2 regions of the Thauera sedimentorum genome follow, and region 2 is predicted to be linked to the other one. Evidence: riboswitches for the same ligand, from Rfam matches in the RefSeq annotation. Region 2 holds a riboswitch; the other holds the start of a gene.

Region 1 (14,452 bases), on a different contig from region 2:
ATGCGCACCACGACGTGATTCCGCGCTGGCTGCAGTTGCTGCTCGCCACCCCGGTGCAGTTCTGGATCGGTGCGCGCTTCTACCGCGGCGCCTGGGCGTCGCTGCGTGGCGGCGGGGCCAACATGGACGTGCTGGTGGCCCTGGGTACCAGCATGGCCTGGCTGTTCAGCACGGCGGTGACCCTGCTCGGCCTGCACGACCAGCATGTGTACTTCGAGGCCTCGGCGATGATCATCACCCTGGTGATGCTCGGCAAGCTGATGGAGGCCCGCGCCAAGGCGCGCACCGGCGCGGCGCTGGATGCGCTGATGCGCCTGCAGCCGAAGATGGCGCGCATCGAGCGCGACGGCCAGCTCGTCGAGCTGCCCGTGGCCGCCGTGCGTCCCGGCGACGTGTTCGTGGTTCGTCCGGGCGATTCGGTGCCGGTCGACGGCGTGGTGTTGTCGGGGCAATCCGCCCTCGACGAAGCCATGCTCACCGGCGAGAGCCTGCCGGTGGACAAGGCCGCCGGCGACAAGGTGTTCGCCGCCACGCTCAACGGCGAGGGCCTGCTGCGCTGCGAGGCGACCGGGGTGGGGGCGTCCACGCTGCTGGCCGGCATCATCCGCATGGTCGCCCAGGCGCAGGGCTCCAAGGCGCCGGTGCAGCGCCTGGCCGACCGCATCTCGGCCGTCTTCGTGCCGGTGGTCGTGGGCCTCGCGCTGCTGACCCTCGCCGGCTGGTGGCTGTGGTCGGGCGACTTCGCCCAGGCCTTGATCAACGCCGTGGCGGTGCTGGTGATCGCCTGCCCGTGCGCGCTCGGGCTGGCGACGCCCACCGCGATCATGGTGGGCACCGGCCAGGGTGCGCGTGCCGGCATGCTGGTGAAGAACGCCGAAGCGCTGGAACTGGCCGAGAAGGTGCGCGTGCTGGCGGTGGACAAGACCGGCACGCTGACCCGGGGCGAGCCCGCGGTGACCGACGTGCTGCCGGCGCCCGGGTGGACGAGCGGGGGCTTGCTGGAGATGGCGGCTGCGGCCGAGCAGGGCAGCGCCCATCCGATTGCGCGGGCGGTACTGGCCCACGCCCAGGCCGAGGGCTTGAGCCTGGCGCCGGTGGAAGCGGTCCGGAGCTTCGGTGGCAAGGGGCTGGAAGGGCGTGTCGAAGGCCGCACGGTGCTGCTGGGTGCCCCGGGTTTCCTTGCTGAGCGCGGGACGGCGGTGCCGGAAGGTTTCTGCGACGAGCTGGCGGCCGGTGGCCGTACGCTGGTGGCGGTGTCGGTGGACGGTGCTTTCGCCGGCGCGCTGGGCGTGGCCGACCAGGTGCGCGAGGACTCGGCCCGCGCGGTGGCGCGCTTGCAGGCTCGCGGTATCGAGGTCGTCATGTTGACCGGCGATCATGCGGCGACAGCGGCGACGATTGCCGCGCAGGTGGGCATTGAGGATTACCGGGCAGGCGTGCTGCCTGGCGACAAGGCGGCGGCGGTGAAGGCCCTGGGCAAGGACGGCAAGCTGGTCGGCATGGCCGGCGACGGCATCAACGACGCGCCCGCGCTGGCCGCGGCCGATGTATCGTTCGCCATCGGCGTGGGGGCCGACGTCGCGGTGGAGGCCGCCGACATCACCCTGGTGCGCAACAGCCTGGACGGGGTGGCCGACGCGATCGACCTGTCGCGCGCCACGCTGGCGAAGATCCGCCAGAATCTGTTCTTTGCCTTCATCTACAACGTGCTCGGCATTCCGCTGGCGGCGCTCGGTTTCCTCAACCCGGTGGTGGCCGGCGCGGCGATGGCGATGAGCTCGGTGTCGGTGGTCAGCAACTCGCTGCTGCTTCGGCGCTGGCGAGCCGGGCGATAGGTTTTGTTCGATGGACCCCAAGGGCTGGAGTGAAAGCGATGAATGAAGTGACGATCAAGGTGGAAGGCATGAGCTGCGGCGGCTGCGTGCGCAACGTGACCGGTGTGCTCAAGGCGCTGGCCGGCGTGAGCGAGGCGGAGGTGTCGCTGGACGGGGCGAGCGCGCGGGTCAGCTACGATCCCGCGCAGGTCACCCCCGAGCAGATGCGCGCGGCGGTCGAGGCGGCCGGCTTCGACTCGCCGGCCTGAGCGCCGGCGCGCAAGGGCGCGGCTCAGCGCCCTTCCAGGCGAAACACGATGGGCACCCGCAGCCAGCTGTCCACCGGCTGGCTGCCGCGTCTTGCCGGCTCGAAGCGCCAGTGGGCGACGGCATCGCGCGCCGCACGGTCGAGCCGCGGGTGGCTGCTGCTCTCGGCGATCTCGATTTCCGCCGCACGTCCGGAGGCCAGCACGTGGACGCGCAGCGTCACCTGGCCTTCTTCCCCCCGGCGTCGCGCGGCGGCGGGATAGCCGGGCGGGGGATTGTGCAGGTAATCGGCGTCGTAACGTGCGGGCGCCAGGGTCTCCGCCTGTTGCCGGCTGGTCGCTGCCACTGCGCTGGTAGTGGGGGCCGGGGCTTGGTCGGCGGGCGGTTGAACCTCTGTTGCCGGATCGGGGGCGGATTCGCCGGGCGGCCGGGCGGCGTGGTCCTCAGGGACCGGTACCACCGCGGCCGGTTCCGGCGCTTGCCGGGGCACGACAGGCGCGTGGCTTGCCGCAGTCGTGACCGGACGGGCGTTCTGCGGCGGCGGTAGCGGACGTGGCTTGGGCGCCTGGGCGGACGGCTTGGGTTTGACGGGTTCCTGCGCTGGCCGGGGGGGCAGGCTGGGCGTCGCCGTCGGTTGGGCGACCGGTGGCGTGAGCAGCTGGACGCTCACCACGCTCTCGGCAGGGCGCGCCTGGGTCAGTGGTTCATCGCCCAGGCCCAGCCAGGCCAGGCCGGCCACGTGCAGGCCTGCGACCAGCGCAAGCCAGCCCCATTGCAGCGGCGGCAGCACGGTGGCGCCATGGGCGCCGCCGGAGGACAGCAGGGAGGGCGTGGGGTTGTTCATCTCGGCCCGCGGAACCAGACTATTGCGCGGGCGGACACGGGCACGAGGCTCGCGACGCGCAGCCGACCCGCAGCGCTTCACACACGGCCGGTGCATGGCGCCGGGCCGCATCATTGGAAGGCCGGTCTCCGGGCTCGGCGCGGAAGGTCTTTCCAGCGCCATACCGTTGCGGGGGCAGCACAGGCCTTGCACCTGTTTCCCGATTCTCCTTCGCGGCGACAGCCGGCGAAGGCACCTTCTATTCAGCGCTGCATTATAGGCGGTGCAGGCTTTCCCGTATAATTTCGCCCACTTTTTCCATGGGAGGGTTGTGTAATGGGCTTCGAAAACGTCCCCGCCGGCAAGGATGTGCCGAACGACATCAACGTCATCATCGAGATTCCGGCGCAGGCCGATCCGATCAAGTTCGAGGTGGACAAGGACAGCGGCGCGGTCTTCGTCGATCGCTTCATGGGCACCTCCATGCGCTACCCGATCAACTACGGCTACGTGCCGCACACCATCGCCGGCGACGGCGACCCGGTGGACGTGCTGGTGGTCACCCCCTTCCCGCTGCTGCCGGGCGTGGTGATCCGCTGCCGTCCGGTCGGCGTGCTGAAGATGGAAGACGAGTCGGGCATGGACGCCAAGGTGGTGGCGGTGCCGGTCTCCAAGCTGACCCCGCTGTACGACAAGGTGCAGACCACCGACGACCTGCCCGAGCTGCTGATGAAGCAGACCGTGCACTTCTTCGAGCACTACAAGGATCTCGAGCCGGGCAAGTGGGTCAAGGTGCTGGGCTGGGGCTCGGTGGACGAGGCCCGCAAGGAAATCACCGACGGCCTGGCCAACGCCGCCAAGTGATCGCCGTGGCCCGGTGAACGCCGGGCAGCAGGATGGAAGGCCCGCCGCGTGCGGGCCTTCGTGCGTCTACGGCCCGCTGCGGAAGGGCGAGCGTTCGGCCAGTTCGTCGAGGTAGAAGCGCACGCCCTTGCGTTCGCGCGCGAGGAAATCGTCCACCGCGTCGCGGAAGCGCGGATCTGCGATCCAGTGCGCCGAGCAGGTGGGTACCGGTTCCAGGCCGCGCGAGAGTTTGTGTTCGCCCTGCGCGCCGCCTTCGAAGCGCGACAGTCCCTGTGCGATGCAGTAGTCGATGGCCTGGTAGTAGCACAGCTCGAAATGCAGGAAGGGCAGCGCCTCGGTCGCGCCCCAGTAGCGCCCGTAGAGCGCCTCGCGGTCGCACAGGAAGAACGCGGCGGCGACCGGTTCGCCCTGCCGTTCGGCGACCAGCAGGCGCACCCCGCCGGGCAGGGCGGCCGCCAGCGCCGGGAAGAATGCCGGGGTCAGATAGGGCGTGGAGCGGTGCAGCGCGTAGGTGAGGCTGTAGCAGCGGTGGAAGAAGGCCCAGTCGGCTGCGCTCGCGCCGTGGCCGTCGAGCCAGCGCAGGCTCAGCCCGTGTGCGGCGGCGCGGCGGCGTTCCTGGCGGATCTTCTTGCGCTTGTCGTGGTTGAGCTGGGCCAGGAAATCTTCGAAGTCGCGGTAGCCGGCGTTGCGCCAGTGGAACTGCACCCCGTGGCGCAGCATCAGCCCGGCTTCGGCCAGCCAGGGGGCTTCTTCATCGGCGGGAAAGAGCAGGTGGAAGGACGACAGGCCGCTGTCGGCAACCGTGTCCAGCACCGCGGCGAGCAGGGCCTTGCGGTCTGCGCCGCTGTGGCCGAGCAGGCGTGCGCCGGGGATGGGTGTGAACGGCACCGCGGCGAGCCACTTCGGGTAGTAGGCCAGCCCGTGGCGGGCATAGGCTTCCGCCCAGGCCCAGTCGAACACGTATTCCCCGTAGGAGTGCTGCTTTTCGTAGAGCGGCATCGCGGCCACCAAGGTGCCGTCGCGCCACAGCGTCGCGTGGCGCGGCAGCCAGCCGCTGCGCCCGCCCACGCAGCCGGTGGCCTCCAGTGCATGCAGGTAGGCGTGCGACAGGCAGGCCTGCGAGCCGGCCAGCGCGTCCCAGTGGGCAGCAGGCAGGTCGCTCAGTCCGTTGAGCAGGCGAAAACGGTCCGCCAAGTTGGTGCCTCCGCGCAGTCGCCCAGTTATTGTGCAACTGCGCAAATCGTTTCCGGGTCAGAGGGTTGGGTGAGCTGTTCCGCTCTTATCCACAGGCTTGCCCACCTTGTCTGTGCAATACTGCATCGCAAGGTCGGCGCGCCGGAAAGGCGGATCACACGGTATAGTTGCGGCCCATGAATACCACGCTTTCGATCGCTGTCGCACAGCTCAATTTCACCGTTGGCGACCTCGTCGGCAACGCCGACCGCATCATCGACGCGCTGGCGCGCGCGCGCGCCGAAGGTGCCGACCTGCTGCTCACCCCGGAACTGGCGCTGTCCGGCTATCCGCCCGAAGACCTGCTGCTGCGGCCGGACTTCTACCGCGCCTGCGCGCGCGAGATCGAACGCATCCTGCCGCATACCCAGGGCATCACCCTGGTCCTCGGCCATCCCGAGGAGCGCGGCCGGCAGCGTTTCAACGCGGCCTCGGTGATCCGCGACGGCGTGGTGCAGGCGGTGTATCACAAGCTCCTGCTGCCCAACTACGAGGTCTTCGACGAAGAGCGCTACTTCGATCCGGGCATGGCGGCGTGCGTGTTCAGCCTCAAGGGCGTCAGCCTGGGCGTGAACATCTGTGCGGACGTATGGGAGCCGGGTCCGGCCGAACTGGCCCGCAAGGCCGGGGCGCAGGCGCTGCTGGTGCTCAACGCCTCGCCCTATCACATGAACAAGCAGGCCAGCCGCTATGAAGTGCTGCGCGCCCGCGTGGCCGTCACCGGCATGCCGGTGCTGTACTGCAACATGGTCGGCGGGCAGGACGAACTGGTGTTCGACGGCGCCTCCTTCGCGCTCGACGGCAAGGGAGGGCTGGCCTGGCAGGTGCCGTCCTTCGACGAGCGGGTGGACGTGGTGCGCTTTGCCGAGGGGCGCTGGTTGCCGGGAGCCAAGGCCGAGCCGCGCACGCTGGAGGCCGAGGTCTACGAGGCGCTCAAGTGGGGGGTGCGCGACTACCTGGGCAAGAACCGCTTCCCTGGCGCGATCATCGGCCTGTCCGGCGGTATCGACTCCGCGCTGACGCTGGCGGTTGCGGTCGATGCGCTCGGCGCCGAGCGGGTGCGCGCGGTGATGATGCCCTCGCCCTACACCGCGCAGATGAGCCTGGACGACTCGCGCGAAATGGTCCGCCGGCTGGGCGTGCGCTACGACGAGATCCCGATCGAGCCGGCGATGCAGGCCTTCGGCGGCCTGCTCGCGGAGCAGTTCGCCGGCCTGCCGGCCGACACCACGGAGGAGAACCTGCAGAGCCGCATCCGCGGGATGATCCTGATGGCGCTGTCCAACAAGACCGGCGCCATCGTGCTGACCACCGGCAACAAGAGCGAGATGGCCACCGGCTATGCCACGCTGTACGGCGACATGGCCGGCGGTTTCGCGGTGCTCAAGGATCTGTACAAGACCTTCGTGTTCCGGCTTTCGCGCTGGCGCAACACCCAGGGCGAGGTGATCCCGCCCAACATCATCGCCCGCCCGCCATCCGCCGAACTCAAGCCCGACCAGACCGACCAGGACACGCTGCCGCCCTACGACGTGCTCGACGCGATCATCCAGGCCTACATGGAGCGCGACGAGTCGCCGCGCGAGATCATCGCCGCCGGCTATCCGGAAGAGGACGTACGGCGCACCGTGGCGATGCTCAAGCGCAACGAATACAAGCGCCGCCAGGCGCCGGTGGGCATCCGCGTGACCCGCCGCGGCTTCGGCAGGGACTGGCGTTATCCGATAACATCGCGCTACCAGGACGAATTCTGAGCGCCGGCGGCCGACCGCCCGGCGAGCCCGCAACCGAACAATGAGGATTTCCCGATGAAGAAGATCGAAGCCGTCATCAAGCCCTTCAAGCTCGACGAGGTGCGCGAGGCGCTCTCCGAAGTGGGCATCACCGGCCTGACCGTGACCGAGGTCAAGGGCTTCGGCCGCCAGAAGGGCCATACCGAGCTGTATCGAGGCGCCGAGTACGTGGTGGACTTCCTGCCCAAGATCAAGGTCGAGATCGTCATCGGCGACGACCTGGTGGAGCAGGCCACCGAGGCTATCATCAAGGCCGCGCGTACCGGCAAGATCGGCGACGGCAAGATCTTCGTGATGCCGGTCGAGCAGGTGGTGCGCATCCGCACCGGCGAGACCGACGAAGCGGCGATCTGAGCGCCGTTCAGCGTCAGGCTCCATTCGTAGGAGCGGCCTTGGCTGCGATGAGGCGTGCGGAAAACGAAGGCTGCAATCGCGGCCAAGGCCGCTCCTACACGCCCTGAGTCTTGTCCCGGGCGCCGCCCGGCGCCCGCAGCAACACCAGCAGCGCACCGGAACCGCCGGCATGCGGGCCGGCCTGGCAGAAGGCGAGGATCTCCTCGCGCTGCGCCAGCCAGCCGCGCGAGAGCTGCTTGAGGATCGATACCCGTCCCGGCGATCCCAGTCCCTTGCCATGAATCACCCGCACGCAGCGCCGCCCGCGCTGCAGGCTGGCCTGCAGGAAGCGGCCGAGCGCCTCGCGCGCCTCGTCGCGGGTCAGGCCGTGCAGGTCGACTTCGCCCTGCAGCACCCAGCGCCCGCGACGCAGGTCGCTGAGAACACGGCGCGGCAGACCGGGGCGCAGGAAGGCGGCTTCCTCGCCGATGTCCAGGCGATCTTCGAAACTGAGCGGGGTGTGCAGCGACTCGTGCAGCGTGGCCGACTCGTCGGCGTGGCGGCGCAAGGGCAGGGGGGGCGGTGGCGTGGCGCCGGTCTCCACGCGCGCGTGGCGCGCCGCCAGCGGCTGGACTTCGCTCATGGCGCTGCGAAACAGCGCGCGTTCGTCGGCGCTGGGGCCAGTGGGAGGCGGCGGCTCCTCCGCCGGGGCGGGTGGGGCGGTCTGCTTGTGGCGGTCCCGGGCTGCTTCCCAGGCGCGCATCAGCGGACTTTGCGGCTTCTTGCGCAGCGCCTTCAGGTCGGCGAGGGCGCGCAGCGGCGCCGGCTGCGCGTCGCCGGCCGCCGCCGCGGGCCGTTCCGGCGGGCGGGGGCGGGCGCGGCGCGACATGACGGGACTCAGCTCACGTTGCCGAGCGCATCCAGGTAGCGTTCGGCGTCGAGCGCGGCCATGCAGCCGGTGCCGGCCGAGGTGACCGCCTGGCGGTAAATGTGGTCCTGCACGTCGCCGGCGGCGAACACGCCGGGAATGCTGGTCTGCGTGGCATTGCCCTCACGTCCGCCCTGGGTGATCAGGTAGCCGTTCTCCATCTCCAGTTGACCTTCGAAGATGTCGGTGTTGGGCTTGTGGCCGATGGCGATGAACACGCCCTGCAGGGCGACGTCGCGGGTGGCGTCGGTCTTGAGGTCGCGGATGCGCATCCCGGTCACGCCGGTGTTGTCGCCCAGTACCTCGTCCAGCGCGGAGTCCAGGGCCAGCTCGATCTTGCCGGCGGCGACCTTCTCCATGAGCTTGTCGACCATGATCTTCTCGGCGCGGAACTTGTCGCGCCGGTGCACCAGGGTCACCTTCTTGGCGATGTTGGCGAGATACAGCGCCTCTTCCACCGCGGTATTGCCGCCGCCGATCACCGCGACGTCCTGGTTCTTGTAGAAGAAACCGTCGCAGGTGGCGCAGGCCGACACGCCGCGCCCGGAGAATTTCTCTTCCGAGGGCAGGCCGAGGTACTTGGCGGTGGCGCCGGTGGCGATGATCAGCGCGTCGCAGGTGTACTCGCCGGCGTCGCCGATCAGGCGGAAGGGGCGCTCCTGCAGCTTCGCGGTGTGGATGTGGTCGAAGATCATCTCGGTGTTGAAGCGCTCCGCGTGCTTCTGGAAACGCGCCATCAGGTCCGGGCCCATCACGCCGTCGGCATCGGCCGGCCAGTTGTCCACCTCGGTGGTGGTCATCAGCTGGCCGCCCTGCGCAAGCCCGGTGATCAGCACCGGGTCGAGGTTGGCGCGTGCGGCGTAGACGGCAGCGGTGTAGCCGGCCGGGCCGGAACCGAGGATGAGCAGGCGGGCGTGCTTGGTGGTCATGGTGGCGTTGCCTTCGGTCGTGTTGCGGATCGCGGGATTATAGCCGAGCGTCCGCACGCCCCGTTCAATGGGGGTGATAGCTTCATGCGATCACAATTCTTCAATCGCCGGAGTGGCGGCTATTTTTTAGTGGCGCCGGGATTGTCGTCCGTCATAGATGTTCGTCTATACTCCGTGACACCGATCACGCTGCAGCCATTGTTTCGCAGAGCATGCCCCACGGAGACCTCATGAGCCAGCCGACCGCCGTTTCCACCATCGCCTTGAAGACCTTCTCCCTGTTCCAGGGCTTGTCCGACGAGGTCCTCTCCACGGTGGCGCACTGTTCGATGATGCGGCGCTTTCCGCGCGGGCAGGCGGTGGTGCTCGCAGGCGACCGCAGCGACTTCGTTTATTTCGTGCTGACCGGCAGCCTCAAGGTGGTGGTCAGCGACGAGGACGGGCGCGAGGTGATCCTGTCCATTCTCGGCCAGGGCGAGTTGTTCGGCGAGATGGCGATCTTCGGCGAGCAGCCGCGCTCGGCCTCGGTGGTGGCGGTCACGCCCTCCGACCTGGTGATGATCCCCAAGCAGGATTTCCGCCAGATCATGAAGGACAACTTCGAGGTCGCCTGGCGCATCATGTGCAATCTGGCCGAGCGCCTGCGCAACGCCGACCGCAAGATCGAGAGCCTGGCCCTGATGGACGTGTACGGCCGGGTGGCGCGTCTGCTGCTGGAAATGGCCGAGGAACACGGCGGCGAGATGATCGTGGTGCGCAAGATCTCCAAGCAGGACATCGCCAAGATGATCGGCGCCTCGCGCGAGATGGTCAGCAGGGTGATGAAGGATCTCAGCGTCCAGGGGCTGATCGAGGAAGGCGAGCGCGGCATCGTGCTGCGCGAGCGCCTCAACGACGTCTGAGCGCCGGCCCGGCGGCATGTCCGGGTCGCCATTGTTACCGCCGGCAACCGTGAGGGTGAGGGAAGGCCCGTTCGCATATAATCGGCTGCCGACCCTGCCACCGGATTCGCCCGGCGCCCCTTTCTGATGCTGTCCCGTTCCGCTTCACGTTCCCAACCGCTTCCCGAGAAGATTTCGCTCCTGCTGCAGGAGGCGAAGTGGCTCGCGCTCGGCGTGCTGTCGCTGTACATCGGCCTGATCCTGCTCGGCTACAGCAAGACCGACCCGGGCTGGTCGCATGCGGCCGAAGTCGCGCGCGTGAGCAATCCCGGCGGGCGCTTCGGCGCATGGCTGGCGGACCTGCTGTTCTACCTGTTCGGGCTCTCCGCCTGGTGGTGGGTGATCTTTCTCGGATACGGGCTGGCCTGGGGTTTTCGCCGTTTGCGCCATGCCTACCAGGCGGACCGGCGTTCCTTCTTCATCGTCCTGGCCGGTTTCTTCGTGGTGCTGCTGAGCAGCAGCGCGCTCGAGTCCCTGCGTTTCCATACGCATGGCGCCGCGCTGCCGCTGGCGCCTGGCGGGCTGGTCGGCGTGGAACTGGGCGCCGCGGTGCAACGCTATCTGGGTTTCACCGGCGGCACGCTGATGTTGCTGGCCCTGCTCGCCTCGGGCCTGTCGCTGTTCTCCGGCATCTCCTGGTTCACCGTGATCGAGCGGGTCGGTCTGGGACTGGAGCAGGCCTGGTTGGCTGCCCAGCATGCCTACTACACCTGGCAGGACCGTCGGGCCGGCCGCGAACTCGCGCAGAAGCGCGAGGCGGTGGTCGAGACCAAGCGTCGCAAGACGGTGGAGGCGCCGCCGCCGCAACTGCGCATCGAGCCGGCGGTGGTCGAGGTGCCCAAGTCCGAGCGCGTGCAGAAGGAGCGCCAGCAGACCCTGTTTGCCGACCACGCGGAAGGCGGGCTGCCGCCGCTCGCGCTGCTCGACGAACCGGCCGGCAACGGCGAGCCGCCGTCGGCCGAATCGCTGGCCTTCACCTCGCGGCTGATCGAATCCAAGCTCGGCGAGTTCGGCGTCGAGGTCAAGGTGCTGGCCGCCTATCCGGGCCCGGTGATCACCCGCTACGAGATCGAGCCGGCCACCGGGGTAAAGGGCAGCCAGGTGGTCAATCTGGCCAAGGATCTCGCCCGCGCACTGTCGCTGATTTCCATCCGCGTGGTCGAGACGGTGCCGGGCAAGTCATGCATGGCGCTGGAACTGCCCAACCCCAAGCGCCAGACCGTGCGCCTGTCGGAGATCGTCGGCTCCAAGGTCTTCCACGACATGCATTCGCCGCTCACCGTGGTGCTCGGCAAGGACATCGGCGGCCTGCCGGTGGTGGCCGACCTCGCCAAGATGCCGCACCTGCTGGTGGCCGGCACCACCGGTTCGGGCAAGTCTGTGGGCATCAACGCGATGATCCTGTCGCTGCTCTACAAGAGCGAGCCCGAGCGGGTGCGGCTGATCATGGTCGACCCGAAGATGCTGGAGCTGTCCATCTACGAAGGCATCCCGCACCTGCTCGCGCCGGTGGTCACCGACATGAAGCACGCCGCCAACGCGCTGAACTGGTGCGTGGTGGAGATGGACAAGCGCTACAAGCTGATGGCCGCGGTCGGCGTGCGCAACCTGGCGGGCTTCAACAAGGCGGTGGCGGAGGCGGCCAAGGCCGGCGCGCCGCTCACCAATCCGTTCTCGATCACCCCGGAGAGCCCGGAGCCGATCGAGCAACTGCCGCACATCGTGGTGGTGGTGGACGAGCTCGCCGACCTGATGATGGTGGCGGGCAAGAAGATCGAAGAGTTGATTGCCCGCCTGGCGCAGAAGGCGCGCGCGGCCGGCATCCATCTCATCCTTGCCACCCAGCGCCCCTCGGTGGACGTGATTACCGGCCTGATCAAGGCCAACGTGCCGACCCGCATCGCCTTCCAGGTCTCCAGCAAGATCGACTCGCGCACCATCCTCGACCAGATGGGCGCCGAGGCCCTGCTGGGCATGGGCGACATGCTCTACCTGCCGCCGGGCACCGGCCTGCCGGTGCGGGTGCACGGTGCCTTCGTTGCCGACGAGGAAGTGCACAAGGTGGTCGAACACCTCAAGAAGATGGGGCCGCCGGATTACGTGGAAGGCATCCTCTCCGCGCCCGAGGACGACATGGAGGCCGCGCTGGGCGGTGGCGGCGGCGAGGGCGGCGACGAGGCCGATCCGCTCTACGACCAGGCCGTCGAAGTGGTCGTCAAGACCCGGCGGCCGTCGATCTCCCTGGTGCAGCGCCACCTGCGCATCGGCTACAACCGTGCCGCGCGCCTGATCGAGCAGATGGAGCGCGCCGGACTGGTGAGCGCCATGGGCAGCAACGGCAACCGTGAAGTGATCGTTCCGCCCAAGGAGGGCGACTGAGATGTTTCTTCCTAGACGCGCGGCACTCGCTCGCCTGGCGGGCTGTGCCGTGCTGGCCGTGGCGGCGGCGCTCCCCGCGGGCGGTGCGCTGGCGGCCGACGGCATCGCCCAGCTGCGGCGCTTTGTCGCCGAGATCCGCCATGCGCAGGGCGAATTCGAACAGACCGTGCATTCGACTTCCGGGCGCAAGCCGCAACAGGCCAGCGGGCAGTTCGCCTTCTCCCGCCCGGGGCGCTTCCGCTGGAGCTACGACACTCCCTACCAGCAGCTGCTGGTGGGCGACGGCGAGCGCCTGTGGTCCTGGGACCGCGACCTCGCCCAGGTCACCGTGCGGCCGCTGGGCGATGCGCTCGGCAGCACGCCGGCCGCGGTGCTGGTCGGCAGCAGCGATTTCGAATCGGCCTTCGAACTCTCCGACGGCGGCGCCTCCGACGGCCTCGCCTGGGTGGTGGCGCGCCCCCGCCACGCGGACAGCGGCTTCGAGTCGATGCGCCTGGGCCTGGCCGACGGAACGCTGCGGCGCATGGAGATGCGCGACAGCTTCGGCCAGAACACGGTGATCGTATTCACCCGCCTGGCCGCGGTCGGCGCCATAGACCCGCAGTTGTTCCGCTTCACGCCGCCGCCCGGGGCCGACGTGATCGGCCAGTGACGCCGGCACGACGATGAGCGACCTGTTCGAGGCGCTGGAGCCGCCGCGCGTACCCCTGGCCGAACGGCTGCGTCCGAAGACGCTGGACGAGGTGGCCGGTCAGCAGCACCTGCTGGGGCCGGGCAAGCCGCTGCGTCTCGCCTTCGAATCCGGCAAGCCGCACTCGATGATCCTGTGGGGGCCGCCGGGCGTGGGCAAGACCACGCTGGCGCGCCTCATGGCACAGGGTTTCAACGCGGAGTTCGTTGCGCTCTCGGCGGTGTTCTCCGGCGTCAAGGAGATCCGCGAGGCGATTGCCCAGGCGCAGGCCGCCAAGGCGCGCGGGCGCCACACCATCCTCTTCGTCGACGAGGTGCACCGCTTCAACAAGGCCCAGCAGGACGCCTTCCTGCCCTTCGTGGAGCAGGGGCTGGTGACCTTCATCGGCGCCACCACCGAGAATCCGTCCTTCGAGGTCAATTCCGCGCTGCTGTCGCGGGCCGCGGTGTACGTGCTCGAATCGCTGGACGCCGAGGCGATGCGCGGGCTGTTCGAGCGTGCGCGTGCAGCCGCCTGCGCGGAGCTGCCCTTCGACGATGACGCGCGCGACCGCCTGGTCGGCTTTGCCGATGGCGACGCGCGCCGGCTGATGAACCTGGTCGAACAGCTCCAGGTGGCGGCGGAAACCGCCGGGGTCGATACCGTTTCCGCGGACTTCGTCGACCAGGCGCTGTCGCGCAACCTGCGTCGCTTCGACAAGGGCGGCGAGGCCTTCTACGACCAGATCTCGGCGCTGCACAAGTCGGTGCGCGGCTCGCACCCGGACGCCGCGCTGTACTGGCTGTGCCGCATGCTGGACGGCGGCGCCGATCCGCATTACCTGGGGCGGCGGCTGGTGCGCATGGCGGTGGAGGACATCGGCCTGGCCGATCCGCGCGCGCTGGAGATCGCGCTCAATGCCTGCACCACCTACGAGCGCCTGGGCTCACCCGAAGGCGAACTCGCGCTGGCGCAGGCCACGGTGTTCCTGGCCAGCGCGGCCAAGTCCAACGCGGTGTACAAGGCCTATAATGCCGCCCGTGCCTTCGTGGCCGCCGACGAGTCGCGCCCGGTGCCCTTGCACCTGCGCAACGCGCCGACCCGGCTGATGAAGGAACTGGGCTACGGCAAGGCCTACCGCTACGCACATGACGAACCCGAAGCCTACGCCGCGGGGGAGAGCTACCTGCCCGAGGGCATGGCCGAGCCCGGCTGGTACCGGCCGACCCCGCGCGGGTTGGAGGCGCGGATTGCCGAAAAGCTCGCGAGGCTGCGCGAACTGGATGCCGCTGCGGGCGAGCCGTCCGACGAGGACGGGCCGCCGTCGCGACGCAGTCGTTGAGGCAGGGGCGGGCGTGTCAGTGCTGCAGGGGATGGTCGGCCATGAAGCGTGCGCAGAGGTTGCGCGCCTGTTCGGCCTTTTCCAGATCGCCGCGCTCGGTGGCGCGCTCGATCAGGTCGAGCATGTAGTTGGTCAG
Region 2 (14,452 bases):
CGGGCGTTCAATGTTGTCGCATCGGAGATCGCATCGCCGTCGATCAGATACCAGCGGCCGTCGTGTTGCAGCAGATTGCCTGGATGCAGGTCGCTATGGATGAGGCCGGCGGCATGCAGACGGCCAATCAGTTCAAGCACATCGTCGAGCGCCTGCAGGGGCCGAGCGGAGGGCCGCTCTTGGGCGAGTGTCATCGCGCCGTCGAGCCAGGTGGTCAGCAGTATCGCCATGCCGTCGGTGCTTTGCCTGCGGGCGAGCAATGCTGGCGTGGGCAGACCGGCGGCAGCCAGCTTGCCCTGACCCGCGGCTTCACGCGTGGCGTGGCGGGCGGCATCGCCGTCGAGGTAAAGCTTGGCAAGGACCGGGCGGTCTTCCCAGCGTGCTTCGGCCACGAGGCGCTGACCGGGTAGAACGCGCAACGTACGGAGCAGAATCAGCAGGCTGCCGTCGTCGAGTGAGATCCTGCACGGCAGGGGTGGCGTGCGGCCGGCTGCGAGCAGCGCATCACGGCCGAGCAAGGGTGGTGGCAGAGCGGAGCAGTTGTCGGCCGTCATGCGCGGCGTTCAGCGGTCAAGGCTGTCATCGGACAGCAGACCCACCGCGTCGATGCCCCTGAGTTTCTGGCGAATGCGCTTGTGGCCTTCGCGAATGCTGCGCTGCTTGCTGCCGAGTTCGGGATTGAGAACCATCGTGGCGTGGTTGAGGTGATCCACGTATTGACCGAGCTGTTCGGATTCGAGGAAGACCATGCGATATCCGGCTTCGACCATCTTACGGTGCATGACGCTGCCCGCCGTGCTGTTGCCATCGGCAAACCCGGTGCCAAGCTTGCGGATGACGTCGGTGCGGTACATGGCGCAATGGCTGCGCAGGTAATGCAGGCTTTCGTCGAAACGAATGGGGTGGAAGGTGCGGATGCCGGTCAGGCGGTACAGTGCGAGCTTCCAGGCCTTCTCGATGTTGCGTCCGAGGATTTCAAGGCGCGTCTTGGATTCCAGCTTCCATGAACCCACCCCGGCGACATTGGAATCCGCCTTGAAGGGTGCGAGCAGTACATCCAGCCAGTCGTCCCGTTTCACGAACGTGTCTGTGTGGATGGACAGGACGTAGGGCGTGTCGACAGTCTGCAGCGCCAGGTCGAGTGCCCTCGAATGGGAGCGCGGCGGGGTGTCGTCGGCCTCAGCTTTACGCTCGATCAAGTCTATCCATTTGAGCGAGCGGAGGTAGGCAAGGGACTCGTCCTTGGAGTCGTTGTCGATCGCGACGACCCGAACCCGGCTCAGATCCGTGTGCTTGCGCAGCAGGCGCATGCAGATCTTGGTGATATCCGGCGTGCGGTAGTTGGGAATCAGGATCGTGATCTCTTTCTGGCTATCCATCGGTGTTCTGCCCGTGTGTTGAGTTCGCCTGGAGGGCTTCAGGCCGGACGCTGCTTGCGCTTCTGGCGGTGTTCGGCCGCGTGCATGACATAGCGGATTGCTCGTTTGTCCGCTTCGTCCAGACGTGTCTTCTGCGAATACTCCAGGTAAAAACGCAGACGTTGTGTGCGAGTCAGACAGGTGCGCGCGGTGCGGTCCAGCGCCGCCAAGTCCTTGGCAACCCGGTAGCTTAGCAGGGGGCCGAACCAGAAGCGCCCCCCCGGGCAGTCGATCAGGTACACGCGACCGCTCTGCTCCTGGAGCAATAGATTGCGCCAGTGCAGGTCGTTGTGGGCAAAGCGATGATCGTGGAGGGCACGCGCGATGGCTGCGACCTGAGTGATGAGTGCGCTTACGAAAGCGCGCTGGCGCAGGCGGGGGTCACGGTTGCGGACCATGCGCGCAAGATCGACGGTGCCTTGAATTTCCTCCGTGATCAATGCCCCTCGGCGAAACACCAGCCCCACAAAGCGCTCGAGTCCATATGCGACAACCTGTGCGGTCGGTATGCCCCAGCGCGCGAACAGCAACAAGTTTCGCCATTCGGCGACGACGCGCGGGCGACCGAGAAAGCGTCGAAGGTACTTGCCGGCCAGGTTGTAGCGCTTCACGTAGTAGTTCTTGCCGTCTGCAGGCACCAGGATGACGTCGCTGATCTGGTCGTGAGTGATCTGCCGGCCATCGAGCAGGAAGGTGTCGTTCAATGAACGAAAGAGATGCCGGGCGTGCTGTCCGAGGGCAGAGATGTCGGTATGCCAGCGAATCATTTCTGCAGAGCGGGGCGGTGGGCAAACTTGCGATCGAAGCGCAGGAGGAGGCGTTGTGCCTCGCGCTCCAGCCACTTAAGAAAACCGGCTTCGCGGACGAGGACGGTGCGCAGTGGCGCGCCGAAGTAGGCGCGCAGGAAGCGCAGCTTGTCGCGCCGGGTGAGGCCGATGCGCAAGGCGGAGAAATACAGCGCGGCGAGATCCTTGTTGCGCCAGCGCGCGGGCGTGCGGGCGCGGATCTGCACGCGGTGCAGGTCGATCAGCGACACGCGAAGTTGTGCGGGCGAGGGTGGCGGCTCGGTGGCGAGCAGGAAGTGGCAAAGGTAGAAATCGCGGTGGTTCAGCCCACCTTCGTGCAGCGTGCGCGCGATGCGCGCCACCTCCGCCAGTAGCGCACGTTTCAGCGCCAGCGGCGGCGGGGCATCAACCCAGCCGCGGGTGCAGGTGTCGAGATCGACCGCGGGCTCGATGGCCTCGGTGACCAGGAAGGAAGTCCGGTGCGTCCAGCCTCGGCCGCGCTCGCCATAGCCGACCGCGTTCATCGTCGGCACGCCGAGGCGGTGGCAGGCGCCGATGGCGCGCCATTCGTTGCCCGCGCCGAGCACCGGCAAGCGCAGGCGTGCGAGCTCGCCGAGGATCCGTCCCCAGCCGATGCCGCTTTGCAGCTTGAGGTAGTAGCCGCGCCCGTCGAGTTCGAAGCGCAGCGTGCGGCGGCCCTCGACGTCGCGGGTGATGGCGTCGGGAGGCGCATTGCGGGCGAGTTCGGCCGTGGCGGCGAAGGGGTCGCGCCCGGCCCACAGCCGGTCGAGCGGCGGCGCGAGCGTCACCTGGTTCATCCGCGACCCCGCCCGAGGATGACGTCGGCGGCACGCTCGGGCATGTCGTAGATGTCCGCGCTGTCGGCGAAGGCCAGTGCGTTGCGCGCCCAGTGCCGGCGGGCGGGCTCGTCGCTGAGCATGCGCGCCAGCTCGGCGTCGAGCTCGGCTTGCACGAAGGGGGCGCTGGATACTACTACGCCGGCATCGGCGTCGGCGACGTAATGGGCGAAGCCGCAGATACCGGTGACCAGCACCGGCAGGCCGGCGGCCAGTGCCTCCAGCAGCACGTTGCCGGTGTTCTCGTTGTAGGCCGGGTGGATGAGCAGGTCGGCGCCGAGCAGGAAGCGCGGGATGTCGGTGCGCCCCTTGAAGAAGCGCACTCGTCCGGCCACGCCGAGTTGCGCGGCCTGGCGGCGGTACGGGGCGTCGTCGTCCTGGCCGATGACCATCAGCCTGGTGCGTGCGGCGAGGGGCGGCGGCAGGGAGGCCAGCGCGGCCAGCGTGCGGTCCACACCCTTGATGCGGAAGCCCGAGCCGATCTGCAGCAGCAGCAGATCCTCGTCAGCAAGCCCGAACTCGGCGCGAAAGGCGGCGCGCACCGCGGGCGCATCGGGCGGCGCGCGGCGGTCGCGGGCGATGCCCGGTGGCAGCTGGTGGAAGCGGTGCGCCGGGGTGCCGTAGTGCTCGACGAACATCGGCTTCTGCACCGGCGACATCATCAGGATGCGGGTGTGCGCCGTGGGGTCGAACACCGCGCGCTCGTATGCGGAAAAGTGCCGGTAGCGTGGCGAGAAGCGGTAGAAGCGCCCGCGCAGTGCGCGCGCCTTCTGCTCGAAGCAGGGGTCTCCGGCGTAATACACGTCCAGCCCAGGCATCTTGTTGAAGCCGACCACGCGGTCCACCGGGCGGCGCGCGAGGTCGGCCTGCACCCAGTCTGTGAACTTACGATAGCGCCGGTGATTGACCAGGGCGCGCACCGGCACGCGCACCAGCTCGAAGCCTTCCGGTACTTCGCCCTGCCACTCCAGCACATACACGCGGATGTCGTGGCCGCGTGCCTGGCAGGCCAGCGCGATGCGCAGGAAGTTGCGCTGCATGCCACCGAAGGGGAAGTACTTGTATAGGCAGAAGGCGAGCTGCATCAGGCGTGGGCCTCGTCGAGCAGGGGTTGCAGGCGCTGCCAGACCTGTGCGGCGTCCACGCGGGTGAAGCACAGCGGCCAGTCGCGCTCCAGGTCGAAGCGCTCGCGCTCGGCCGCGCTGGGCTGGTAGGCGCAGGTCTTGGCGAGGCAGGGCGCGCAGGAGAAGTCGCTGGCCAGGTGGATCTGGCGCGGGCCCCAGGCGCCGGTGTAGCCGGGGTTGGTGGGGCCGAACAGCGAGATGGTCGGCACGTCCAGCGCGGCGGCGAGGTGGCCGAGGCCGGTGTCGACCGCCACGCAGGCGCGCGCGCCGGCAAGCTGCGCGGCAATACCGGCGAGCGGCAGCCTGGGCAGTACTGTGGCATCGGCCAGGCCAGTCGCCAGGCGTTCCGCGCGAGCCCGTTCGACCTCGTTGCCCCAGGGCAGGCGTACCGGCCAGCCGGCGGCAATGGCGGTTTCGATCAGGCGTCGCCAGTAGGCCTCGGGCCAGTGCTTGGTGGTCCAGGTGGTGCCGTGCAGGAAGACGAGATAAGGGCGGGCGTCGGCCGCCACGGCCACATTGGCGGCTTCGCCGGCGCCCGCGAGCACGCGCGTGCGGTCCAGGCCATAGCTGCCGGCTCCGGTGGGGACGGGGTAGCCGAGCGCGCGGGCGAACAGCTCGCGGGTGCGCTCCACCGCGTGGCGGCCGCGGGCGACCGGGTGGCGGTGGGTGTAGAAGCGCGCGGCCAGTGGTTCGCGGGCAGAGGCGCGGTCCAGGCCGTGCACCGGGGTGCTGGCGTAGCGGGTGAGCAGGGCACTTTTGAGCAGGCCCTGGGCGTCGATGGTGAGGTCGTGGCGGACGTGCAGTAGCTCGCGGGTGAAGCGCCGCCATTCGCCGCTGGTCCACGCGCGGAACGGCGCCTTGCGCCAGCGCCGGATGGCTACCGGGATGACGCGGTCGACCGCCGGATGCCAGGCGGGGATCTCGGCGAAGGCCTCTTCCACTACCCAGTCGAAGCGGATGCCGGGGATGGCGCGCGCGGCGTCGGTGAGCGCCGGCAGGGTGTGGATGACGTCGCCCAGCGAGGAGGTCTTGACCAGCAGCACCCGCATTCAGCGCGCCCTCGCCACCATGGGTTGTGCGACCACGCCGAGTTGGGTGAGTGCGGCCATCACGCTGGCCGGGGTGATCTCGTGCAGGCAGCGGGTGTGGCCGAGCGGACAGGTGCGCTCGAAGCACGGCGAGCACTCCAGGCGCAGGTAGCGGATGGCGACGCGTTCGGCCAGCGGCGGGGTGTGGTCCGGCGTGGAGGAGCCGTAGATCGCCACCAGCGGGCGGTCGAGCGCGGCGGCCACGTGCATCAGCCCGGAATCGTTGGTGACCGCGGCCTGCGCCATGGCGAGCAGATCCACCGCGTCGCCCAACTGGGTGCGGCCGCACAGGTTGATGACCGCGTCTTCCATGTCGGCGGCGATGATGTCGCCGAACTCGCGGTCCTTGGCCGAACCCAGCACCCAGACCTGGAAGCCGCGCTGGGCGAGGTCTTCTGCCAAGGCGGCGAAGTGCGCCAGCGGCCACTGCTTGGCCGGGCCGTACTCGGCGCCGGGCATGAAGGCCACCGCGGGGCGCTCGGCGGCGAGCCCGAGCTCAGCGCGCAGGCGTTCCTGGTTGGCCGCGTCCGGGACCAGCTTGGGGCGCGGGAAGGGTTCGGGCAGCGGTGCGCCGGCCACCCGGCCCAGCGCGACGAAGCGCTGCACGGTCATCGGCAGCGCGGCCTTGTCCAGCGGGCGGATGTCGTTGAGCAGGCCGTAGCGCATCTCGCCGCGGAATCCGGTGCGGCGCGGGATGCCGGCGAAGAAGGGCACCAGCGCGGACTTGAGCGAACCCGGCAGCACGATGGCCTGCTGGTAGCCTTCCGCGGCCAGTTCCTTGCCCAGCGCGCGGCGCTTGGCGAGGCCGAACTCGCCGTGCCCGAGCGGCATGACGATGCCGCGGCGCACTTCCGGCATGCGCTCCAGGATGGCCAGCGACCAGCCCGGGGCGAGCACGTCGATCTCGCATGGCGTGCCGGCCTTGAGGGTCTTGAACAGGCTCTGCGCCATGACCATGTCGCCGACCCAGGACGGGCCGACCACCAGGATGCGGCGCGGCGCCTTGTCTTGCGCCATGCTCACAGCCCGCGCGCGGCCAGCCAGTCGAGGTAGCGCGGCACGCCGTCTTCCACCGGCATGAAGGGGCGGTCGTAGCCGGCCGCCTGCAGCGCGCCCATGTCGGCCTCGGTGAAGCTCTGGTAGCGGCCCTTGAGGTGGTCCGGGAAGGCGATGTAGTCGATGCCGCCGCCTTCGCGGTCCTGCTCGCGGTGCCAGCGGATGGCGGCGTGGGCAACGTCGTTGAAGCTCTGCGCGCGGCCGGTGCCGACGTTGAAGATGCCCGAGACCTGCGGGTTGTCGAGCAGCCACAGGTTCACCGCGACGACGTCGTCCACATGGATGAAATCGCGGCGCTGCTCGCCCGGGCCGTAGCCGTCGGAGCCCTCGAACAGGCGCACCCGGCCGGATTCGCGCAGCTGGCCGTTGAAGTGGTAGGCCACGCTGGCCATGCTGCCCTTGTGCTGCTCGCGCGGACCATAGACGTTGAAATAGCGCAGCCCGGCGACCTGCATCGGCAGCTTGCCCAGCTGCGGGCGCAGGTGGCAGTCGAAAAGGAACTTGGAGTAGGCGTACATGTTGAGCGGCTGTTCGTGCTCGCGCGCTTCGCGGAACACCGGGCCCATGCCGTACACCGAGGCCGAGGACGCGTAGATCAGCCGCGTCTTGTGCGCGGTGCACCAGGCCAGCAGGGCCTTGGTGTACTCGTAGTTCACGCTCATCACGAAGCGGCCGTCCCATTCGGTGGTGGACGAGCACGCGCCTTCATGGAACACCGCCTCGACCTTGCCGAAGGATTCGCCGGCCTTGATGCGGGCGAGGAAGTCGTCCTTGTCCATGTAGTCGGCGATGTCGGCGTCCGACAGGTTCAGGCACTTGCGCCCGTCGGAGAGGTCGTCGACCACCAGGATGTCGCGAATGCCGCGCGCATTGAGACCCTGAACGATGTTGCTGCCGATGAAGCCGGCGCCGCCGGTGACGATGATCATGCCTGTTCTCCGTTCGATTCTTGCGAGCTGCTGCAAATTGAGCGCCCAACCTTGATACAGCGACTCACCCTCCCCTTCAAGGGGAGGGCTGGGGTGGGGATGGGTTCGAACTAGGCGCGTGCATGCGCAACCCGAGTCCGAGGGTGACCCATCCCCCACCTGTCCGTCCGGGGCGGGCTTTGCACAGCCCGCCCGCTCTGCCGGCGCGAAGCGGTGCTTCGCGAAACCCCGGCCTCGCCCCCCTTGAAGGGGGAGGGACCTGCTAAGCCTGCGCCTAGGTCTCCGATAGCGCCGCCGCGCGCAGTTCTTCCATACTCACCGTTGCCGTCCCCAGCTTGCCCACCACCACGCCGGCGGCGAGGTTGGCCAGCGCAGTGGCGTCGGCCAGCGACAGCCCGCAGGCCAGGCCCGCGCCCAGCACCGCGACCACGGTGTCGCCCGCGCCGGTGACGTCGAACACGTCGCGTGCACGGGTGGGCAGGTCCAGCGGTGCCTGCCCGCGCTGCAGCAGCGTCATGCCGCGCTCCGAGCGGGTGACCAGCAGTGCTTCCAGGTCCAGCGCCTCGCGCAGCGCCTCGCCGCGTTCGCGCAGCGTGGCCTCAGATGCACAATGGCCGACCACCGCCTCGAATTCGCTCATGTTCGGGGTGATCACCGTGGCGCCGCAGTAGCGGCCGAAATCGGTGCCTTTCGGGTCGACCACCACTGCCACGCCCTGTTCGCGCGCCACCCGGATCAGGCTGCCGACCTGGGCCAGCGTGCCCTTGCCGTAGTCGGACAGCACCACCGCGCCGCCGCCCGGCAGCGCGCCCTCGAAGGCCTGCTCGATGCCGGCGGACTCGAGCACGGCGAAGTTGTCCTCGAAGTCCAGGCGGATCAGCTGCTGATGGCGGCTGATGATGCGCAGCTTGGTGATGGTGGGGTGCTGCGGCGCCTCCAGCAGGCGGCAGGCGACGCCACCGGCGTCCAGCTTTTCACGCAGCAGGCGCCCGGCCTCGTCGCGGCCGACCAGGCCGACCAGCTCGGCGCGCCCGCCCAGCGAGGCGGCGTTGAGCGCCACGTTGCCGGCGCCGCCGGCGCGGAATTCGTCGTTCTGTACGCGGACCACCGGCACCGGGGCCTCGGGCGAGATGCGGTCGGTGGAGCCGTGCCAGTAGCGGTCGAGCATCACGTCGCCGACCACGATGATGCGACCGGCGGAGAAATCGGGCAGGGGAGGCAGCATAAACAGCGCGGCAGCCAGCAGGATGGAAAGTCCGCGATTATCCCATGAAGGCGGGGAATATCGCTCGCACGGCGTGGCAGCGATGTGCATCGCGCTTGCGGGGCAATGCAGGAGCGGCCTTGGCCGCGATGCGCCCTTCGGGAAACCTCCGCCGCATCGCGGGCAAGCCCGCGCCTACCGGGGACAGGGCTGGCTCAGCGGTTGAACCACTTCAGCACCACGCCCCAGCTCTCCACGTCCAGCCGGGTTACATGGCCGCAGGCGAAATCCAGCCCCAGCCAGCGTTCGGCCGGCAGGCCGAGGAGGTGCCCGGCGATGACGCGCAGCGGGCCGCCGTGGGCGACCACCACCACGGCTTGCTGCGGGGCGGCGGCGATGAGGCCGTCGAGCCAGCGCAGCACGCGGGCGCTCATCTCGCGCGCCGATTCGCCACCCGGGGCGCGGAAACCCAGCGGGTCGCGCGACCATTCGTCGAGCGCGCTGCCCAGGGTGTCGAAGGGCTGGCCTTCCCACTCGCCGAAGTGGATCTCCTTGAGGCGCTCGTCCAGGCGCGGGGCGCCCAGCTCTTCGGCCAGCAGGCGGGCGCGTGCCAGCGGACTGGCGTGCAGCTCGTACGCCGCGGGCAGCAGCGGGCGCAGGCGTTCGGCCACCGCAGCGGCCGGTTCGGCCAGGCCGATGTCGCGCTGGCCGTAGCACACCCCGGGCGCGATGTCCGGCTTGGGGTGGCGGATCAGGTGTAGTTCCATGCTGCGAGAATTCCGAGATAGCAGGCGAGCTCGGTGCCTTGCTGGGCGGCGCCGAGCAGGTCGCCGGTGTAGCCGCCGAGGCGGCGCAGGAAGACGCGCGCCGCCCACAACGTGAGCGCGGCCACCGCGACCAGTGCGGCCGCCGCCTGAAGTGGAGCGAGAAGGGCGAGCGGGGCGAGGCCGAAGGCGGTGGCGGCGGCGAGCTCCGCCGGACGCAAGGCGCGCGCGAGCGGTTTCGATTTCGAGCTTTCGTCCTCGCGTACGTAGGGCAGCCAGTGGATCAGGCTGGTCGAGGCGAGGCGCGACAGCGGATGCGCGGCGAGCAGCGCGAGCGCTGCGGCGGCGTGGCCGTGCGCGGCCAGCTCCACCAGCGCCGCCGCCTTGGCGAGCAGCATCAGCACCACGCCCACGGTGCCGTAGCTGCCGATGCGCGAGTCCTTCATGATGGTGAGCACCTGCGCCTTGTCCCAGCCGCCGCCCAGCCCGTCGCAGGTGTCCGCCCAGCCGTCCTCGTGGAAGGCTCCGGTGAGGCGGATGGTGACGGCCATCGACAGGATCACCGCGAGCGAGGCCGGCAGCACCAGCGCGAAGGCGAGGAAGGCGCCCGCGCCCACCCCGCCGACCACCCAGCCGACCAGCGGGAAGTAGCGTGCCGCGTGGTTGAGGCGCTCCGGCGACCACGGCACCCAGGCGGGCACCGGGATGCGGGTGAAGAAGCCCAGGGCGGTGAAGAAGAGTTCGAGCTGGTAGCGCATGGCGGCCGGATCAGGCCTCGCGGTCGCTCACGCCGGCGGATGCGAAGCTCGCCATCTCGGCGAGGAAGTTCACCGCCGCCTGCACCAGCGGGAAGGCGAGCGCCGCGCCGGTGCCTTCGCCCAGGCGCAGGTCGAGGTCCATCAGCGGTTCGGCGCCCAGGTGGGCGAGCTGCACGCGGTGGCCGGCTTCCTGCGAGCGGTGGGCGAATACGCAGTAGGGCAGCAGCGCGGGCGAGATGGCGTGCGCGGCGAGCAGCGCGGCGGTGACGATGAAACCGTCGATCAGCAGCAGCATGCCGCGCTCGGCCGCGCCCAGCATGGCGCCGGCCATCATGGCGATCTCGAAGCCGCCGTACTCGGCGAGCACCTGTAGCGGGTCGCCCGGGCGGCCGCCGCGTGCCAGCGCGGTCTCCAGCAGCGCGCGCTTGCGGGCGAGGCCGGTGTCGTCCAGCCCGGTGCCGCGGCCGGTGACGGTGGCCAACGCCTCGCCGGTCAGGCAGTGGGTGATCAGCGAGGCGGCCGCGGTGTTGCCGATGCCCATCTCGCCGAAACCCACGCAGTTGCAGCCGTTGGTGGCCAGCGCGTGGGCCAGCTCGCGGCCGCGCGCGAGGGCGGTGCGCACGGTCTCGGCGTCCATCGCCGGCTGCTCGAGGTAGTTCACCGTGCCCGCGCCGAGCTTGGCGTCGATCAGGCCGGGGCGGCGGCCGAAATCGTGGTTAACCCCGGCGTCGATCACCGTCAGGCCCAGGCTCATCTGCCGGCAGAACACGTTGATCGCCGCGCCGCCGGCGAGAAAGTTCTCCACCATCTGCCAGGTGACGTCTTGCGGAAAGGCCGACACCCCGGCGCGCGCGGCGCCGTGGTCGCCGGCGAACACCATGATGTGCGGCTGGCGCAGCTCCGGCGCCTCGGTGCCCTGCACCAGCCCGATTTGCAGCGCCAGCGCCTCCAGGCGGCCGAGCGCGCCCGGCGGCTTGGTCTTCTGGTCGATGCGCTGCTGCAGGCGCGGGGCGAGCGCGGCGTCGGGCGTGGCGATGCGGAAGTCCATGGCGGGCGGGGTCTCGTGAGGGCGGTGGATGTCCGGGGGCGGCAAGGGTAGCACGGGGCGGGCGGGACCATCCTTGACGATGGTAGGGGCAACGGTAGGAGCGGGCTTGCCCGTGATGCTGCTTTCGTTCTCCGCACGCCGCAATCGCGGCCAAGGCCGCTCCTACCCGGGGGCCTTCAGCGTGAGCGGCAGCCCCGCGGCGACGAAGGTGACGGTGTCAGCTAGTTGCGCGACCTGCTGGTTGAGCCGTCCGGCCTCGTCGCGGAACAGTCGGCCGAGCGGGTGCTCGGGGACCAGGCCGAGGCCGACTTCGTTGGACACCAGCAGGATGTGGCCGGGCAGTTGCGGCAGGGTGGCGAGCAGGGCGTCGCGCTCCTCGGTGAAGTGCGGCAGCGCGCTGGCGTCCGCGCCGGGCGGCAGGTTTTCGGCACCGTCCAGCAGATTGGCCAGCCACAGGGTGAGGCAATCGACGACCAGGCAGCGCCCGGGAGCGGCTTCGCGCGACAGCGTCGCGGCCAGGGCGCGGGGGGTCTCGACGGTGCGCCAGGCTGACGGACGGTCGTTCTGGTGGCGGCGGATGCGGGCGACCATCTCCTCGTCCAGGGCTTGCGCGGTGGCGATGACGGTGACCGCCGCAGCGCTGGCCTGTGCGCGCGTTTCGGCGTGGCGGCTCTTGCCGGAGCGGGCGCCGCCGAGTATCAGTTCTATGCTCATGAAGGGGCGTGGCGCGTGATGTCGCGCTGCACAAGTGGTGACGAACGCGCTATTATCCGCCCCGCACCCGTTCAGGGTGCAACGCGTTTCAGGTGCCCCGCGGCGGTCCACGCCAAGGGGTTAAACGGGAAACAGGTGCGCGGCCCTCAGCCGCTATGCCTGTGCTGCCCCCGCAACGGTAAGTGAGCGCAAGGCGCATCAGACGGCCACTGGGTTGATCGAGACCCGGGAAGGCGATGCGCCGAGTCCGGACGGCAAGACCGCGCCGGCACAGTTCACGAGCCCGGATACCGGCCTCGAACGCACTGGCGGATGTGCCGCGGGGTGGCGGCGACGGGCGCGTTCCATATTGCTCTCGATACCCCTCGTGTGCGCATCGTTTCGACGATTGCCACGGCGTGCGGGGACGCCCGGCGTGGCACAGGGAGCATGACTCAAATGAAAATCCGTTATTCCGCGGTGGCCCTTGCGCTGGCCGCCGCGTTTCCGTGTTCTTCCGTGGCCTTGGCGAGCGCGGAGAAGACCGCCGATGCCGTAGTGGTGACCGCAACCCGCCAGGCGCAGCGCGCCGACGAAGTCCTGGCCAGCGTCGAGGTGATCGAGCGCGAGCAGATCGAGCGCGCCGGGCAGTCGACGCTGATCGACGTCCTGCGTGCGGTCCCCGGGGTACGCGTGGCCAGCAACGGCGGACCGGGCTCGAACTCCAGTTTCTTCATCCGCGGTACCGAGTCGCGCCACGTGCTGCTGCTGATCGACGGCGTGCGCGTCGGCTCGGCGACCAGCGGGCAGGCGACGCTGGAAGCCATTCCGCTGGCGATGATCGAGCGCATCGAAGTCCTGCGCGGCCCTGCCAGCGCGCTGTACGGCTCCGAGGCGATCGGCGGCGTGATCCAGGTGTTCACCCGCAAGGGCAGCAGCGGTTTTCATCCGCAGCTGTTCGCCGGATACGGCAGCGACGATACCCGGCAGGTGAATGCCTCGCTGGCCGGCGGCGTCGAACGCTTCCGCTACAGCCTGACCCTGGGGCAGGACCGCACGCGGGGCTTCGACGCCCGCAACGAGGGTATTCACGACACCGACCGGGACGGCTTCCGCAACGCCTTCGTGAGCGCCAATCTTGCGCTCGGCCTGCGCGAGCGCGACGAGATCGGCGTGAATCTCTACCAGTCGGATGGCCGCAACTGGTATGACACCAACCTGAGCTTCGACTCCTATCTCGACAAGCGTATCGATTCGGCCGGCGTCTATGCCATCAACCAGCTCTCCGAGGGCTGGCGGAGCACCCTGCGGGTGGCGCGCAGCCGCGACCGGCTCGACAACCGGGCCACGGTGGCGCGGCCGTCGGAGTTCTACACGACGCAGGATCAGTTCTCCTGGCAGCACGACATCGACCTGCCGCTGGGCGTGCTGATGGCGGCCTTCGACTACGTCAGGAGCAGGGTGGACGGCACGACGGCGTTCACCGTCGACGAGCGCACGGTCAAGGCCTGGTCGCTCGGCTGGTCGGCGAAGCTCGACGCCCACAACATCCAGGTCAACGTGCGGCGCGACGACAACTCGCAGTTCGGTGGCAAGACCACCGGCCTGCTGGCCTACGGCTACGACATCGACCAGGAGTGGAGCGTGCGCGGCAGCATCGCCACCGCCTTCAACGCGCCCACCTTCAACCAGCTCTACTGGCCGGATACCGGTTTCGGCGGCGGCAACCCCGACCTCAAGCCGGAGCGCGCGCTCAACCGCGAGATCGGCCTGCGCTGGGACGACGGCCGCCAGACGGTGGATGCGACCTACTACGACAACAAGGTGCGCGACCTGATCAGCGGCTGGCCGCCCGCCAACCTGAACGAGGCACGGCTCAAGGGCGTGGAGCTCGCCTACCGGGTGGAGCTGGGCAATCTCGGCGTCCAGGTTGGCGTGGACTGGCTCAGCGCGCATGACGAGGCCACCGGCAACCGTCTCGCGCGCAGGGCGAGCAACGCGGCCTTCCTGAAGGTGGATCACCGCATCGGCAACTGGTCCTACGGCGTGGACGTGAACGGCCAGGGCTATCGCTACGACGACGCGGGCAACACCAATCGCCTCGGCAGCTACGGTGTGGTCGATGCCTATGTACACTACCGCCTGGCTCAGGACTGGCGCGTGGAAATGCGGGCGAACAACATCTTCGACAAGCAGTACGAACTGGCCAAGGGTTACGCGACCCCCGGCGCCAGCTATTTCGTCGGCGTGCGCTACGCCCCGCGCTAAGCTAACGTGAGCGCCGCCCACCCGCATTCCTCGCATGCCGTCCCGTCCACGGGGCGGCGGCGTGCGTGGGCGGTGATCGCCGGACTGGCGCTGGCCGGCGTGCTGGCGCAAGTATGGGCGCTGGCCGCCGGCGAGCTGGACATCCCGGCCCTTGAAGTGCTCGGCGCGCTGTTCGGCGGCGGGCAGGGCATGGGCGCGGACGTGGTGCGCGAACTGCGCCTGCCGCGCGCGGTGGCGGTGTATGCCTGTGGCGGGCTGCTGGCGATGGCCGGTGCGCTGATGCAGGTGCTGCTGCGCAATCCGCTGGCCGACCCCTACGTGCTCGGCATTTCCGGCGGCGCGGCGGTCGGCGCCCTGGCGGCGATGCTGTTCGGTCTGGCGCCGCTGCTGGTCGACGGCGCCGCCTTCGGCGGGGCGCTGGCGGCCATGCTGCTGGTGTTCGGTCTGGCGCACGGCGACG

The links. A riboswitch is a leader RNA that binds a small molecule or an ion and turns the genes downstream of it on or off. The one in region 2 is predicted to bind cobalamin.
Region 1: linked by a shared signal. The riboswitch ahead of IAI53_RS01495 (energy transducer TonB) and the one ahead of IAI53_RS10000 (TonB-dependent receptor domain-containing protein) in region 2 are both predicted to bind cobalamin.

What each region holds. Positions count from the first base shown of each region.
Region 1 is NZ_JACTAH010000001.1:335,292-349,743, forward strand. It holds gene IAI53_RS01485 (heavy metal translocating P-type ATPase) at 1-1,835, shown strand, start outside; gene IAI53_RS01490 (heavy-metal-associated domain-containing protein) at 1,874-2,083, shown strand; gene IAI53_RS01495 (energy transducer TonB) at 2,107-2,925, opposite strand; cobalamin riboswitch at 3,028-3,179, opposite strand; gene ppa (inorganic diphosphatase) at 3,241-3,768, shown strand; gene IAI53_RS01505 (GNAT family N-acetyltransferase) at 3,835-4,962, opposite strand; gene IAI53_RS01510 (NAD+ synthase) at 5,139-6,755, shown strand; gene IAI53_RS01515 (P-II family nitrogen regulator) at 6,810-7,148, shown strand; gene IAI53_RS01520 (Smr/MutS family protein) at 7,243-8,016, opposite strand; gene trxB (thioredoxin-disulfide reductase) at 8,025-8,984, opposite strand; gene IAI53_RS01530 (Crp/Fnr family transcriptional regulator) at 9,215-9,886, shown strand; gene IAI53_RS01535 (DNA translocase FtsK) at 10,013-12,304, shown strand; gene lolA (outer membrane lipoprotein periplasmic chaperone LolA) at 12,306-12,956, shown strand; gene IAI53_RS01545 (replication-associated recombination protein A) at 12,970-14,316, shown strand; gene IAI53_RS01550 (hypothetical protein) at 14,333-14,452, opposite strand, start outside.
Region 2 is NZ_JACTAH010000002.1:53,775-68,226, reverse strand. It holds gene IAI53_RS10065 (lipopolysaccharide kinase InaA family protein) at 1-554, opposite strand, end outside; gene IAI53_RS10060 (glycosyltransferase family 2 protein) at 564-1,379, opposite strand; gene IAI53_RS10055 (lipopolysaccharide kinase InaA family protein) at 1,418-2,185, opposite strand; gene rfaP (lipopolysaccharide core heptose(I) kinase RfaP) at 2,182-3,021, opposite strand; gene IAI53_RS10045 (glycosyltransferase family 4 protein) at 3,018-4,145, opposite strand; gene waaC (lipopolysaccharide heptosyltransferase I) at 4,145-5,233, opposite strand; gene waaF (lipopolysaccharide heptosyltransferase II) at 5,234-6,289, opposite strand; gene rfaD (ADP-glyceromanno-heptose 6-epimerase) at 6,292-7,257, opposite strand; gene rfaE1 (D-glycero-beta-D-manno-heptose-7-phosphate kinase) at 7,532-8,482, opposite strand; gene cobC (alpha-ribazole phosphatase family protein) at 8,677-9,228, opposite strand; gene IAI53_RS10015 (adenosylcobinamide-GDP ribazoletransferase) at 9,213-9,983, opposite strand; gene cobT (nicotinate-nucleotide--dimethylbenzimidazole phosphoribosyltransferase) at 9,994-11,031, opposite strand; gene cobU (bifunctional adenosylcobinamide kinase/adenosylcobinamide-phosphate guanylyltransferase) at 11,194-11,745, opposite strand; cobalamin riboswitch at 11,819-12,058, shown strand; gene IAI53_RS10000 (TonB-dependent receptor domain-containing protein) at 12,184-13,992, shown strand; gene IAI53_RS09995 (FecCD family ABC transporter permease) at 14,065-14,452, shown strand, end outside.